Linked DNA regions of Luteolibacter yonseiensis. The protein of the gene in region 1 binds, or shares a complex with, the protein of each later gene. Links are inferred from orthologs where the notes say so. Each region holds a gene or a part of one and is shown on either strand. Other genes may lie near its edges.

Region 1 (7,913 bases):
CGCCTATCAGGTGGAGATCCCGCGTGTCACCAGCGCCACGGACCTGCGCTTCGTCGTCCGTGCCGACGGCTCCGCGGAGAATGTCCTGCTGCGCCTGGACGGGGGCATCGACCTCAATGGCACACGTCCCGGGACGGATCCGTTTTACCGGGATCATCCACCCGCTGTCTCGACGGATGGGTTCAATGGCTACGAACAACCGAGCTTCGTCAAACGTACCGGTCCGGAAAAGTTCGCCGCGGTCAACACGGCGCGCAATATCATCGGTTCCTCCGGCGCGGAGACCTTCACGGTCGGCGGCGCGGTGGTGAACGGCGGCGGGACGAACCCGGCATACCAGGATTCCGCCCAGTTTGTTTATCATGATCCCGCGGCTCCCGCACCGGATGGCGGCACGCAGGTGGACAACACCGGTTCGGGCTTGGAATTCTGGGTGAAGACCAACACGGGCCTCGATGGCTACAAGGCGTTCCTTTATTATACCAACGATGGAACCAACCCCGAGGGTGCGGGCGGTGAGGGTCTCGGCACCACCCGGGTCATCCAGCTTCCTTACAACACCGACTTCGCCGGCGGCAGTTGGTTCAAGGCGGTGCTGGCTCCGGTTCCCCCGGGGACCTTGAAATATAAAATCAGCGCGCTGCGGGAGTCGGCGGGAGGCTCTCCGCTCGCCAGTGTCTATCCTTCCGGCCCCGGCTCGGTCGCCCGCAAGCTGCGGATGATGACGGTGTTCCATATCGACAACTTCAACGCCACGCAGGCAGTTCATGCGCCGCACAATGACTATGGAGGCTCCGAGACAGGGCTTGCTGAAGGATTCCACGTGCTTCGGGCCCGGACGTTCCTGAAGCGTCCTGGCAAGACCTCCCTCTACAACACCGTCACCCAGACCTTCTACTACGATGCCGAACGCGCGTCCGGCCAGATCGTCTATCCCTCCGCGGATGGTGGAACCGTCGGTGGCAGCGAGTACGGAGTGGTTGTGCGCGCCGACCAATCGACAACGGAAGTCTGGTACAAGATCGACGATGGCGATCCGACGAACAACGACAGCACCACCGCGTCGAACAATGGCAATGGCACGTGGGTCCGGGCGTCCGAAGTCACCCCCGGTGCGACGATCGCCCCGGCTGACACGCGGCACACCCGTGAGTTCCGTTTCAACTACGTGAACATCCCGGCGTCCGGAACAGGCACGATTTCAGTCCGCCTGAAAGAACCCGGATCATCGGCGGACAACGCGCTGTCGGACGTCGCGGGACATTTCACGACGCTCATCCGCACGGTGAACACCTCCGGTCCTGACCTGCGCGTGTTTGTCGCGTATCCTCAGGACGACGGCAGCGCGATCGATGACGACTACGTTTTGAAGGTGTATTTTTCCAAATCACTTGCCGACGGCTTGGGTGAGGCTGAACTGAAAGCACGTTTCACCGTTCGTTACGGCGCGGACGACACTTGGAACGGCACGGGACCGGTGCTGGCGCCTGCCGCTCTCTCGATCGTGTATAACGAGACGACAGCCTACCATGCGCTCGCGTTCAAGTTGCCGGATCTTTATGATGGCCGGCCGGATTTCCTGCATCGGGTGGAGATCACCCACGCGAGACCTTCCCCGTGGGTGGGTCTCACCGCGTCGCGGCGGGTGAAATTCCTACCCGGCGACACGCTGCCCCCCGCTCCAAACCCTCCGGTTCCGGCACTTGCCCTTTTCGGGACGGTCGTGGGAAATCAGGTCTCTTTCAACTGGGCCGCCGCCAGCGATCCCGGGGGCGGTCTCACAGGCTACCATTTGCAGATCGGGTCCACCCTTGATGGAGTCGACTTGTTTGACGCACCAACCACGGCCACCAACCAGTCCGTCACCGTGCCTTACGGGACCACCGTGTATGCCCGCGTCCGGCAGATCAACGGGGCTGGAATCCAAGGGCCGTACAGTAGTTCCTCCATCCCTGTGCTTGTCCTGAGCCCTTTTGCCGACAATGACGGCGACGGTCAATCGAACGCAGCCGAACACACCGCCGGCACCCACCCGCTTTCCAGCAGTTCCGCGCTGAAAGCAACCGCCATCGCCCTTTCCGGAAACGACGTGAACATTACCGTGGCGACGGTTCCGGGGAAAAAATACCAGCTTGAAGCCAGCGCCACGCTGGCCTCCGGTTCTTGGACGGGCGTTGGAGAACCTGTCACCGCCAGCGGTTCCTCCACCGTGATGACACACGGCGGCGGGGCGGGGGAAAACAGGCGTTTCTACCGCGCGCGGGTGGTTCCTTGAAATCATCCCTACAGGCTTGCCCTCCCGCGATTCCTCGCCATGCTCGCGGCCTTGTGAGTTCCATTCCGGTCGAGCCATCGTTGGAAATCTTCGCCGGGCTGGCGGAGCAGGGCAATGTCGTGCCTGTTTACACCCAGCTTGCTGCTGATTTCGAAACCCCGTTGTCCGCATACCTCAAATTGCGGGATAATCGCCATTCCTTCCTTCTGGAAAGCGCGGAGAGCACGGAAAAAGGTGGCCGATGGTCGATCGTAGGCAGCGGCCCGCGCCTTGTTTTCGAGGCCAGGGAGAAGGAGATCACCATCCGTGACGGTTCCAAGGTTCGCACGTTCACGGCGGAGGACGATGTGCTTGCCGCGCTTGAGCGTGAAATGGCGCCCTTCCAACCCGTCACGCATGGATCCCTGCCACAGTTTTCCGGCGGCATGGTCGGCTATCTTTCCTATGACGCGGTCCGGCAGTTCGAGCCGACGCTCGGAAATCCGCCGCCCGACGCGCTCGGCATTCCCGACGCCATGTTCATGCTGGCGGACACCCTACTGGTGTTCGACCACCGCCTGCGCAGGCTCCACGTCATCGCGAACGCGTTCATCGATGAATTCCCGACACCGGAGGAGGCATATGCCGCCGCCCGCGGCCGCATCGCCGCGATGGTGGAGATCCTCAACCGGCCGTTCCACGTTCCGGCGTTGAACGGTCTCGCGAAGGTTTCTCCGGCGGAAGCCCGCAGCAACACGACGCAGGAGGAATACGAAGCCATCGTGCTCGCGGGGAAAGAGTTCATTAAGGCGGGCGATATTTTCCAATTCGTCCCCAGCCAGCGCTTCGAGGCGGACTTCGACCAACCACCGGTCGATCTCTACCGCGCGCTGCGGTTCGTGAATCCGTCGCCGTACATGTTCATTCTGGAACTCGGCGACTTCGCGCTGGTCGGCAGTTCGCCGGAAGTCCATGTGCGTTCCATCAAGGGGCGCATCGACATCCGTCCCATCGCCGGCACGCGCCCCCGCGGGAAGACACCGGCGGAGGATGACGCGCTCGCGGAGGATCTCATGAAGGATCCGAAGGAGTGCGCCGAACACCTCATGCTCGTGGACCTCGCCCGCAACGACGTGGGACGCATCGCGAAACATGGAAAGGTCCGCGTGGATGATTTCATGATCGTGGAGCGTTACAGCCACGTCATGCACATCGTCTCGAACGTATCCGGCGAGCTCGATCCCTCGCACAGCGCCTACGACGTGCTGCGCGCGACGTTCCCCGCCGGCACGGTCAGCGGCGCGCCGAAGATCCGGGCCATGCAGATCATCAATTCCCTGGAGAAAAACAAGCGCTGCGCCTACGCCGGAGCGGTTGGTTACTTCGGTTTCGATGGCTCGCACGACTCCTGCATCACCCTGCGCACCTGCCTGCTGAAAAACGGCAAGGCCTACGTGCAGGCCGGAGCCGGAGTGGTCGCGGATTCGGACCCCACGTATGAATATGTGGAGACGGTCAACAAATCGAAGGCCCTGCTCAGCGCCATCGCACTGGCGAGGACGCTCGGACCCGCAAACTGAACACTGGAAACAAACAACCCGGTCCCATGCTTCTCATTCTCGATAACTACGATTCCTTCACCTACAACCTCGTCCAATACTTCGGCGAGCTCGGAGCGGAGATGAAGATCTTCCGCAACGACGTTCTCACCGTGGACGACGTCAAGGCGCTCAATCCCGAGCGCATCTGTATCTCACCCGGCCCCTGTACGCCCACCGAGGCGGGGATTTCCTGCGAGCTTATCGAAAAACTCGGCGCCACCATCCCCATCCTCGGTGTCTGCCTCGGCCACCAATCCATCGGCCAGGTCTATGGTGGGGATGTCGTCCGCGCGGACCGTCTGATGCACGGCAAGACGTCGCCGATCCATCACTCGGGAAAAAGCGTCTTCGCCGGAATGCCGGATCCATTCGAAGCCACCCGTTATCACTCGCTCATCGTGAAACGAGACACCCTGCCGGACTGTCTCGAAATCACCGCCTGGACCGAGGAAGGGGAGATCATGGGCCTGAAGCACAAGGAGCATCCGGTGCACGGCGTGCAGTTCCACCCCGAGTCCATCCTCACTCAGGACGGGAAGAAGATGCTGGAGAATTTCCTGAAGATGTGAGAGCCGTTGCCAATGAAAATTTGGCGACTGCTTTCCGCATTGGCTTGTTTCATTTTCACTGCTTCGCCGGTGGACGCGTTTTTCGATCCTCTCACGGATGAGGAGAGGGTCGCCGCATCAAGCGTCATCGCCGTGATCAGGGTGGCCCATGTTCATGACGAGGCCCCGGAGTTTGCCGATGTGGTCGTTGTCCAAGGCCTCAAGGGATGTGCGGCGAACGAGAACATCAAGATTTGGGATGAGAAGTTCACCTCCGGGGATGGAGGGGAATATTCAATCAGCGGCAGGGATGCCCACCTTCAGGAGGGCGAGACCTATCTCATCTATCTGGCCAGGAACAAACAGGGCAGGCTCGTGACGGTCCAGTCTTCTTTGGACAGCTTGAAAGTGACCGACGGCAAGGTCGAAAAACAGGGAGGAAAGGGGATGGAAACGCTGGAAGAGAAGCTCGCCCGGACACGCGAACTGATAAAGAAGCTGGACGAGCCAGAAGCCGGACAGCCCGCCGATGTCAAACCACCCAACTGAGTCTTCTCCCCGCTCACAGCCTCCCGTAATAAACCATCGTCTGGTAGCCGATCTCGACCTGTCCGCCGCTCTCGTATTTGGCGAACAACGCCTCCAGTTCTTCAATCAAATCGTCGTGCCCCGGTTGTCCCGCGTTGGGAATGTAGGAAGATGACAAACAGCGGCCTTTCAGTCCTTCGTAATCGAATTGCTGCCTGTTGGAGAAGATGCCGGTTTCGTAAGTCGCGGGATCATAAAATTCCCTCAGTATTTCCGGGCTGATCTTCATGTGGTCCACTTCCTGGTAGTCCATCGCGTATTTCCTCAGCAGGACTTCATACTCCCGGAGAAATGGAGTGGAGTCCGTCTCCCGTTCGTTCCAGATCAACACCACCCAGCCGTTCGGACGGAGGATGCGGTGGAATTCCTTCTTCGCCCGCGGCCGGTCGAACCAATGGAACGCCTGTCCGGCGACGATGATGTCCACCGAGTCCGTCAGCAGGTCGGTGGCTTCGGCGGAACCCGGGATGCTGGTGAAATTCGCCTGATCCGCGAGCATCCGCTCCGCCGCCTCGCGCATTTCCCTGTTAGGTTCCACGCCATACACACGTTCAGCGTTTTCCAACAGGAGCTTGGTCAGGATGCCGGTGCCCGATCCCACGTCAGCGATCACGGATTCCTCAGTCTGCCCGCAGCGGGATTTCAGCAGCTCCAGCACTTCCGGCGGATAGCTGGGCCGGTATTTGATATAGTTTTCCACCCGATCCGAGAACCGGCCCTTGGGATTGCGTTGGGACCCTTCCATCGGCATCGAACTTGGAGCCCGGAATCGTGCAAGTCAAGGAGGGGAGGGACGGAGAGTGGAATCATCCACACAGGATGCCCGGTGGTGGTGTTTGCTTGTGTCACCGGTGGTTTGCGATCCATCATTTCCTTGCCTTATGAAGAATCGTCTGCGGAAAAGGTGGTGGATTTTTGGCATCGTCGTGGCTTTGTCCGTCATTCTCGCGTGCCTGTTGCCGACGCTGGGAGCCGCCGCGATTCTTCATCCGTTCCGAAAGCATGTGTCGCTGGTGCCTCCTGAAGGATTCCGTGAGGTGACGTTCGCAGGAGACGGCGTCACTCTTCACGGCTGGAGTGCTCCGGCCATCGGGCGGAGACGGGGGACCGTCATCTACCTTCACGGTGTTTCGGACAACCGCGTGAGCGGGGTGGGGGTGATGGAGCGTTTCCGCCAGCTTGGTTTCGATGTGGTGGCCTACGACAGCCGCGCCCATGGGGAGTCTTCCGGTGACACCTGCAGCTACGGATGTTTTGAAAAAGAGGATCTCGCACGGGTCATCGCCGCGGTGAAACCGGGACCTGTCGTGCTGATCGGCTCGTCGCTCGGGGCGGCCGTCGCCTTGCAGGAGGCGGGCCGCAACGAACGGGTGACAGCGGTGGTCGCCGCGGAATCCTTTTCCGACTTCAAAACGGTGGCGAGGGAGCGCGCTCCGTCTTTCCTAACAGATTGGATGGTCCGGCGGGCGTTCTCACTCGCGGAAGAAAAGGGTGGTTTTCAAATCGACTCCGCAAGTCCCGTGATCGCTGCTTCCTCGATCAAGGTTCCCGTGCTTCTGGTCCATGGCGCGGATGACACGGACACGCCTCCGACCCACGCGCAGCGCATTTTCAATCATCTCAAGGGAGTGAGGAAAATGATCCTGGTGCCAGGTGCGAGACACAATGAGTCGCTGGGCGGAAACGTCTGGCCGGAGATCGTCCGATGGATCGGGGATATCCTGGAGCAGTCGGACGCAGACGGGCGCGGGCGATAGTTGTCAGGCCGATTTCGCCTCCGCAGCGGCTTCCTGGTCCCGGCGCATCAGTTCGTTCAGGCTTTCGTGGGCCTCACGCGCGGCACTGAGGAGCTGCTTGCTGTCATGGCGGTGGCGGGCCATGTCCCGGACCATGATTTCGTCCCGCTCACGATAGAGGCGGGTGGCGCGCTCGGCGGCATCCTCGGTTTCACCCAGGGTTTTCAGCGCGTCAGCCCCGAGGCGCAGGGATGAGTCGAGTGTGTCCCGGTAAATGAGTTCCTCCCCGGCATCCAGATATTGATAGGCCTCCGAGCGGCTGTAGGCGCGCATGAAAATCTTGAGATGAGGGTGGTGGCGGCGCGCGTTTTCGACAATTTTGAGCGTGGTGTCCCCATCCTTGAGGGCGATGATGAGGAGCTTCGCATTCGCGGCACCGGCGATGGTGAGGAGTTCCGGACGGCTGGCGTCGCCGTAGAAGATCGGCACACCCACATTGCGGAGGAGTTCCACCTGATCCGCATCGTGATCCAGCACCGTGCAGCCGAATCCTCTCGAACGAAGCAGGCGGCCGATGGCATGGCCGAAGCGGCCGAATCCGCAAATGATGACCGGATTCCCCTCGTCAGCCGCATCGCTTTCCTTCTTGGGCTTCTTGTCAGGGGCGCAGGTGGTGGCCCTCTGGGCGAGTGTGATGAGCAGAGGCGTGGTGGCCATGGAGAGTGCGACAATCGCGACGGCGGCCCGGCCGATTTCCAGATCGAACACACCTGCGGAAAGGGAAAGCGTGATGAGCACGAAGGCGAACTCACCGCCCGCGGCAAGCGACGCGGAGAAGAGCCATGAGGATTTGCAATGGTCTTTCCGCCACTTCGAGAGGCCGTAAAGCACGACTCCCTTCACCAGAATCAGGCCAAGCGCACCGCCGATGACCAACAGCAGGTGGTCGCGGATGTAACCGAAGTCGATGGCGGCTCCCACTCCGAGGAAAAACGCCCCGAGCAAAAGTCCCTTGAACGGGTCCAGGTCGCTTTCCAGTTCATGCCGGTATTCGCTGCTGGCCAGCACCACTCCCGCGACGAAGGCCCCGAGTGCGGGGGACATGCCGACCTTCGTCATCAGCAGAGCCACCCCGATGACCAACAAAAGCGCGGCTCCGGTGAACGCCTCGCGCTGATGGGTCCGT
Region 2 (5,618 bases), on another replicon or contig:
GAAGTCCACCAACGCGTTCACCCCGCCGGTCGTCCATGGCGCCCAGCCCAGGCCATCCAGGCCGGTCCGGTAGCCGAGCTCCGGCCGTTTCACATCCGCCACGGTGCCCTTGCCAACCGCGTCGAGGGCAGGGTCGAGAATGCGGAAGGTTTCCATCAAGGAGCGCGCATCCCTCGCAAGACCCGCCTTGTCACCCTTGTTCCATGACACCATCTGCCACGAGAATCCCCGCCGGGTGGTGATCCAGTGTTCGTAATTGAAGACCGCCGACTGGACCCGCGCTTGGGTGCTGAGGTGGGCGAAGGTGAGGCCTTCCGGCGTCACCACCGTATCTTCCGTCTGGGAGATCACCTCCACATTCATCGCGAGATTGGACTTCACGATCTCGCGCAGTTGTTCCAAATCAGGAGCCGAGGGGATCTTCTCGGCGATGACCATGCTGAATACCTCCGGGTTGGACTTGCGCAGGGCGAGGCAGGCAAGCTTGTTGATGGCATCCGGCTTGACCCGCACCCAGCCCTTGGCCGGCGTCAGGGAAAAATTGAAGTCCGTGTTCCGGATCGGAACGTTTCCGGTATCGACCGCTCCCGCTTCGCGAAACCCTTCCCACCCGTCGTCAGCGGATTTGAGGGCGCCGGAAACAACAATCCCCGCGGTCGCCAGAAGCAAGATCGAGGCAAGGGAAATGGCCCAGATCGCCTGGGCACGGCCTTGCCGGAAGCGCGTGCTGTCATACAGCGCCAGACCGACAATGCCCAGCACCAGGGCCGCCAGCCAACAAACACACAGTCCAAAGCCGACAAGCACCCGGCTGAGGTTCGACCCGACCTCGAAAGCCTCCAAACCCACCTGCACGCAGGAAAGTGTCCATCCGCACAACAACACCATCAGCGCCAGAACGCAGGGCTTGCTGACGGTCGGACGCCGCAGCAACGACACGCACTTCAGGATGCCCGCGAGCAGCATCAACACGACGATCCCCGAACCTGTGGCCTGGCCGATCTGCTCGCTCGCCGATTTTCCCGAAACCGCGAGGAAATTCCAAAAATTCATCAGCCACATCTATTCGTTCCTCCACTTCGCAGGCAACGCTCAATTTGCTTTCGCAACAGGATGAGAAAAACCCGCCGCCCCTTTCGGGACGGCGGGTTGGTTTGATTCGCTGACAGGCGTTTCCGCCCGCCTCGGATTACTTGCGGAGCGCTTCCTCACGAGCCTTCGCCTTGGCGATGACGTCGTCGGAGACGTTCTTCGGACATGGCGCGTAGTGGCTGAACTCCATGGAGAACTGGCCGCGGCCGGAGGTCATCGTGCGGAGGTCGCCGATGTAGCCGAACATGGCGGACAGCGGAGCCTCGGCCTTGACGCGGATGCCGCCCGGAGTCGGCTCCTGGCCTTGGATCATGCCGCGGCGGCGGTTGAGGTCGCCGATGACGTCGCCGACTTTTTCTTCGGGAGCGAAGACGTCGAGTTTCATCATTGGCTCGAGGATCTGCGGGGCGGCCTTCGGCATCGTCTGGCGATACGCGGCTTTCGCGGCGATTTCGAAGGCGATGTTGCTGGAGTCAACCGCGTGGAAACCACCTTCGTTGAGCGTGACCTTGAAGTCCAAGCAAGGATAACCCGCAAGAGGTCCCTTGTCGACGCAGGTCTTGAAGCCTTTTTCGACGGCTGGGATGAACTCTTTCGGGATGCTGCCGCCGACGACCTTCGACTCGAAGATGAAGCCGGTGCCTGGCTCGCCGGGCTCGATGGTGTAGTCGATCTTCGCGAACTGGCCGGAACCACCGGACTGCTTCTTGTGGGTGTAGCTGTCGTTGACGGGCTTGGTGATGGTTTCGCGATAGGCGACCTGTGGAGCACCGACGGTGACCTCCACCTTGTGCGTGCGCTTCAGGATGTCGATCTTGATGTCGAGGTGGAGCTCGCCCATGCCCTTGAGGATCATTTCGTTGGTCTCCTCGTCGGTTTCGACGCGGAACGAAGGATCTTCCTGGACCATCTTGCCGATGGCGTTGGCGAGTTTCTCGGCGTTCGCCTTGTCCTTGGCGGCGACGGCGATGGAAATGACGGGGTCCGGGAAAACCATCGGCTCAAGCGTGGCCGGGTTCTTCTCGTCACAAAGCGTGTGACCGGTCTGCACGTTCTTAAGTCCGACAAGCGCGACGATGTCGCCAGCTTGTGCGGAATCGATTTCCTTACGGTCGTCGGCGTGCATTTCCACCATACGGCTGATGCGCTCGGTCTTGCCGGTGAAGGAGTTGAGAACGGTGTCGCCCTTCTTGATCGTGCCCGAATAGATACGGGTGAAGGTGAGCGCGCCGAACTTGTCGTCCATGATCTTGAATGCCAGGCCACGGAACGGGGCGGCAGGGTCGATGATGGCGAAGTTGCCGGTTTCGTTACCTTCGGCGTCCACTTCAGGGAGTGGCTTCACGTCGGTTGGGGAAGGAAGGTAGTCGACGACAGCGTCGAGAACGAGTTGCAGGCCCTTGTTCTTGAACGACGAACCGCAGTAGGTCGGGAAGAACGCGAGGTCGATGGTGCCCTTGCGGATGCACTTCTTGACTTGCTCGATGGTCGGCTCGGTGCCTTCGAGATAAGCTTCCATGATCGCGTCGTCCTGTTCAACGGCGGTCTCGATGAGCTGGGCGCGGTATTCCTTCGCCTTGTCCACGAGGTCGGCGGGGATTTCCTCGATCTTGAAATTCTCAGGCTGGCCGGAGTCATCCCAGATGTGGGCCTTCATCGTGAGAAGGTCGACAACACCAACGAAATCGGACTCCGTGCCGATCGGCAGGACCATGACAAGCGGAGTGGCGCCGAGGATCTTCTTCACCTGGGCGACGACGCGGTAGAAATCCGCACCGATACGGTCCAGCTTGTTCACGTAGATGACGCGGGAAACCTTGGAATCGTTCGCGTAGCGCCAGTTGGTTTCGGATTGTGGCTCGACACCGCCGGAACCGCAGAACACGCCCACACCGCCGTCGAGAACCTTGAGCGAACGATAGACCTCGATGGTGAAGTCAACGTGGCCGGGAGTATCGATGACGTTGAACTGGTGGTCCTTCCAGAAGCAGGTGGTGGCGGCGGACTGGATGGTGATACCGCGCTCAGCCTCTTGTTCCATGAAGTCCATGGTCGATGCGCCGTCGTGAACCTCACCGATCTTGTGAATCTTGCCGGTGAGCTTGAGAATGCGCTCCGTGGTGGTGGTTTTGCCCGCATCAACGTGGGCGAAAATCCCGATGTTGCGGTATTTGCTGAGGTCCTTCATAACGATAAGTGGCTTCTGGTTGGCGGGCGACGGTTTCGACCGGGGGCAGATTCCTAGTCGAGGATCGGGATTTGGCAATCCTAGAGTCCGATTTATCAGCATTTTCTAGGCTTCCGGCTTGCCACCGCGTGGCGGCGGGCGTTGTTTCGTCGCGCGATGGCGGAATCCTTGATGCGAACCGTAACCAGTCCGGTCCGGCTGGATGGCCTTTCACCCGTGGAGGTGGCGGGGCGCCTGCGACATCTGGGTGGATTGGTCTTTTTTGACACGGCGGGGAATTTTCCTTCCGGGAGTTCGCGACCGATTTCGGTCATCGCCGCGGCTCCGACACAGGTTTTCCGAGGGAACATCCATCTTTCGAGCGATCTGGAAATTCTCCGGAAAACCCTTGCGCAAGGGTCGAGGCCTGGCGGCGATCAAGGGTTTCCCGCTGGCGGACTTTGCGGCTGGGTGGGCTACGAAGGGGATTTCGTCTTCGGCGACTATCCTGAAATGTTGGTTTACAACCACAACGATCAAACATGGCGGGAAACCGGCACGCTCTCGACACGCCTGGAGCCGGTTGCGGGCAACCGACCTGCGGAGATCTCGGCCTTCACCCCGCTCAGCAGCCGGGAGAAATTCACCAGCGGAGTCGCCCGCATCAAGGAATGGATCGCCGCAGGGCACATTTATCAGGCGAATCTTTCTCAAGCGTTCACCGCCACGGTCCGGGGTGATTTGTTCCCACTTTACGAAACTCTGCGCGAGGCCTCGCCCGCGCCGATGGCCGCGTATCTTGATCTCGGCGGGAGGGAAATCCTCAGCTCGTCGCCGGAGACATTTCTGAAAATCTCCGGCAGGGGGATCGAAACACGTCCCATCAAGGGTACGCGCCCCCGGTTTCCGGATCCCGACGAAGACCGCCGCTCCGCCTACGAACTGCAAACATCCGCCAAGGAAATCTCCGAACTGGTGATGATCACGGATCTCCTGCGCAACGATCTCGGCCAGGTCTGCGAGTTCGGCAGCGTCGAGGTTGCGGAAATGCTGCGGCTTGAAACGCTGGCGCAGGTCCATCACCTCGTCTCGACGGTGACCGGCACGCTGCGTCCGGAAATCGACACGCTCGCCGCGCTCGCCGCGTGCTTTCCGGGCGGGAGCATCACAGGCGCCCCGAAAAAGCGGGCGATGGAGATCATCCAGGAGATCGAGGCCGCACCCCGCGGAGTTTACTGCGGGGCGATCGGCTGGATCGGCCGCAATGGCGAGAGCTCGCTGAACATCGCCATCCGCACGCTGGTCCGCAGCGGAGAGCAGCTCATCTACCAAGTGGGTGCCGGCATCGTCGCGGACTCGGATCCTGAAAAGGAATACGAGGAGACCCTCCACAAGGCCGCCGGCATCCGCCTCGCCATCGAGCGGTCAAGCCGTCCGGCTCACTGATCCGCCTTGTTTCGATCGTCGGTCTGGCGGACGCTTGCGGGCAGATGTTCAAGGATTTCTCCATCTCCGCCGTGGTGGCGGGGTTCGTGGCGGTGCTGGTGGGATTCACCAGCTCGGTGGCGGTGATTTTCCAAGCGACGCAGAACCTCCACGCCACGCCCGGGCAGACGGCGTCGTGGCTGTGGGCGCTGGGCATCGGGATGGCGGTGCCGAGCATCATCCTGTCGTATATCCACCGGCTGCCCATCCTCATCGCCTGGTCCACTCCCGGTGCCGCGGTCATCGCGGGTGCCGCGGCGGACGGACACCTCACGCTACCCCAGGCGACCGGAGCCTTCCTGGCCTGTGCGCTGATGATCGCGGTGGCGGGATTCAGCAGGGGATTTGAAAAAATCATGAACCGGCTGCCACTTCCGCTGGCATCGGCGCTGCTGGCCGGGGTGCTTTCGAAATTCGCCCTGGATGCGTTCATCGCCACGCCGGCGAATCCCTGGCTGGTTCTACCGATGTTCGCCGCCTGTTTGCTGGGGAGGAACTTCTGGCCGAGGTGGAATGTCCCGGTGATCCTGCTGCTCGGCGTCGGCATCGCCATCCTGCAAAACCGCTTCAATGCCGCGGCGGTTCCACTGGAGATCACACGCCCCGTGTGGGTGACACCGGAGTTCTCCCTCCGCACTCTGGTGGGAGTGGCTCTGCCGCTCTTCCTCGTGACCATGGCCTCGCAAAACCTGCCGGGAATCGCCGTCTTCAAGGCGAACGGCTACGAGCCGCCCGTTTCGAGGATCATCGGTTGGTCCGGCGTGGCGAATCTGCTGGTCGCGCCCTTCGGTGGATTCACGCTGAACCTCGCCGCCATCACCGCGGCCTTCTGCATGAACGCGGAGGCGCACCCGGAACCGGGAAAACGCTATGT

The links. Proteins that work in one complex are often made in the same cells at the same time.
Region 2: the proteins of JIN84_RS19920 (region 1) and pabB are in contact, whole or in part, in a solved structure (PDB 8RP0), measured with the Escherichia coli proteins. The link is inferred for Luteolibacter yonseiensis from one-to-one orthologs.

What each region holds. Positions count from the first base shown.
Region 1 is NZ_JAENIK010000012.1:1,000,768-1,008,680, reverse strand. Bases 2,808-5,642 are described here. They hold JIN84_RS19920 (anthranilate synthase component II), read left to right. Parts: upstream 2,808-3,860; coding sequence 3,861-4,424; downstream 4,425-5,642. Other genes in these bases: JIN84_RS19910 (class I SAM-dependent methyltransferase), read right to left, coding at 4,966-5,642; JIN84_RS19915 (hypothetical protein), read left to right, coding at 4,437-4,952; trpE (anthranilate synthase component I), read left to right, coding at 2,808-3,834. In the rest of the region: JIN84_RS19930 (alpha-amylase family glycosyl hydrolase), read left to right, coding at 1-2,275; more of trpE, read left to right, coding at 2,329-2,807; more of JIN84_RS19910, read right to left, coding at 5,643-5,736; JIN84_RS19905 (alpha/beta hydrolase), read left to right, coding at 5,873-6,748; JIN84_RS19900 (monovalent cation:proton antiporter-2 (CPA2) family protein), read right to left, coding at 6,752-7,913. UniProt on the Escherichia coli protein: Part of a heterodimeric complex that catalyzes the two-step biosynthesis of 4-amino-4-deoxychorismate (ADC), a precursor of p-aminobenzoate (PABA) and tetrahydrofolate.
Region 2 is NZ_JAENIK010000004.1:788,376-793,993, reverse strand. What follows is about bases 2,601-5,578. They hold pabB (aminodeoxychorismate synthase component I), read left to right. Parts: upstream 2,601-3,451; coding sequence 3,452-4,705; downstream 4,706-5,578. Other genes in these bases: JIN84_RS04920 (benzoate/H(+) symporter BenE family transporter), read left to right, coding at 4,750-5,578; fusA (elongation factor G), read right to left, coding at 2,601-3,280. In the rest of the region: JIN84_RS04935 (DUF3857 domain-containing protein), read right to left, coding at 1-1,053; more of fusA, read right to left, coding at 1,190-2,600; more of JIN84_RS04920, read left to right, coding at 5,579-5,618. UniProt on the Escherichia coli protein: Part of a heterodimeric complex that catalyzes the two-step biosynthesis of 4-amino-4-deoxychorismate (ADC), a precursor of p-aminobenzoate (PABA) and tetrahydrofolate.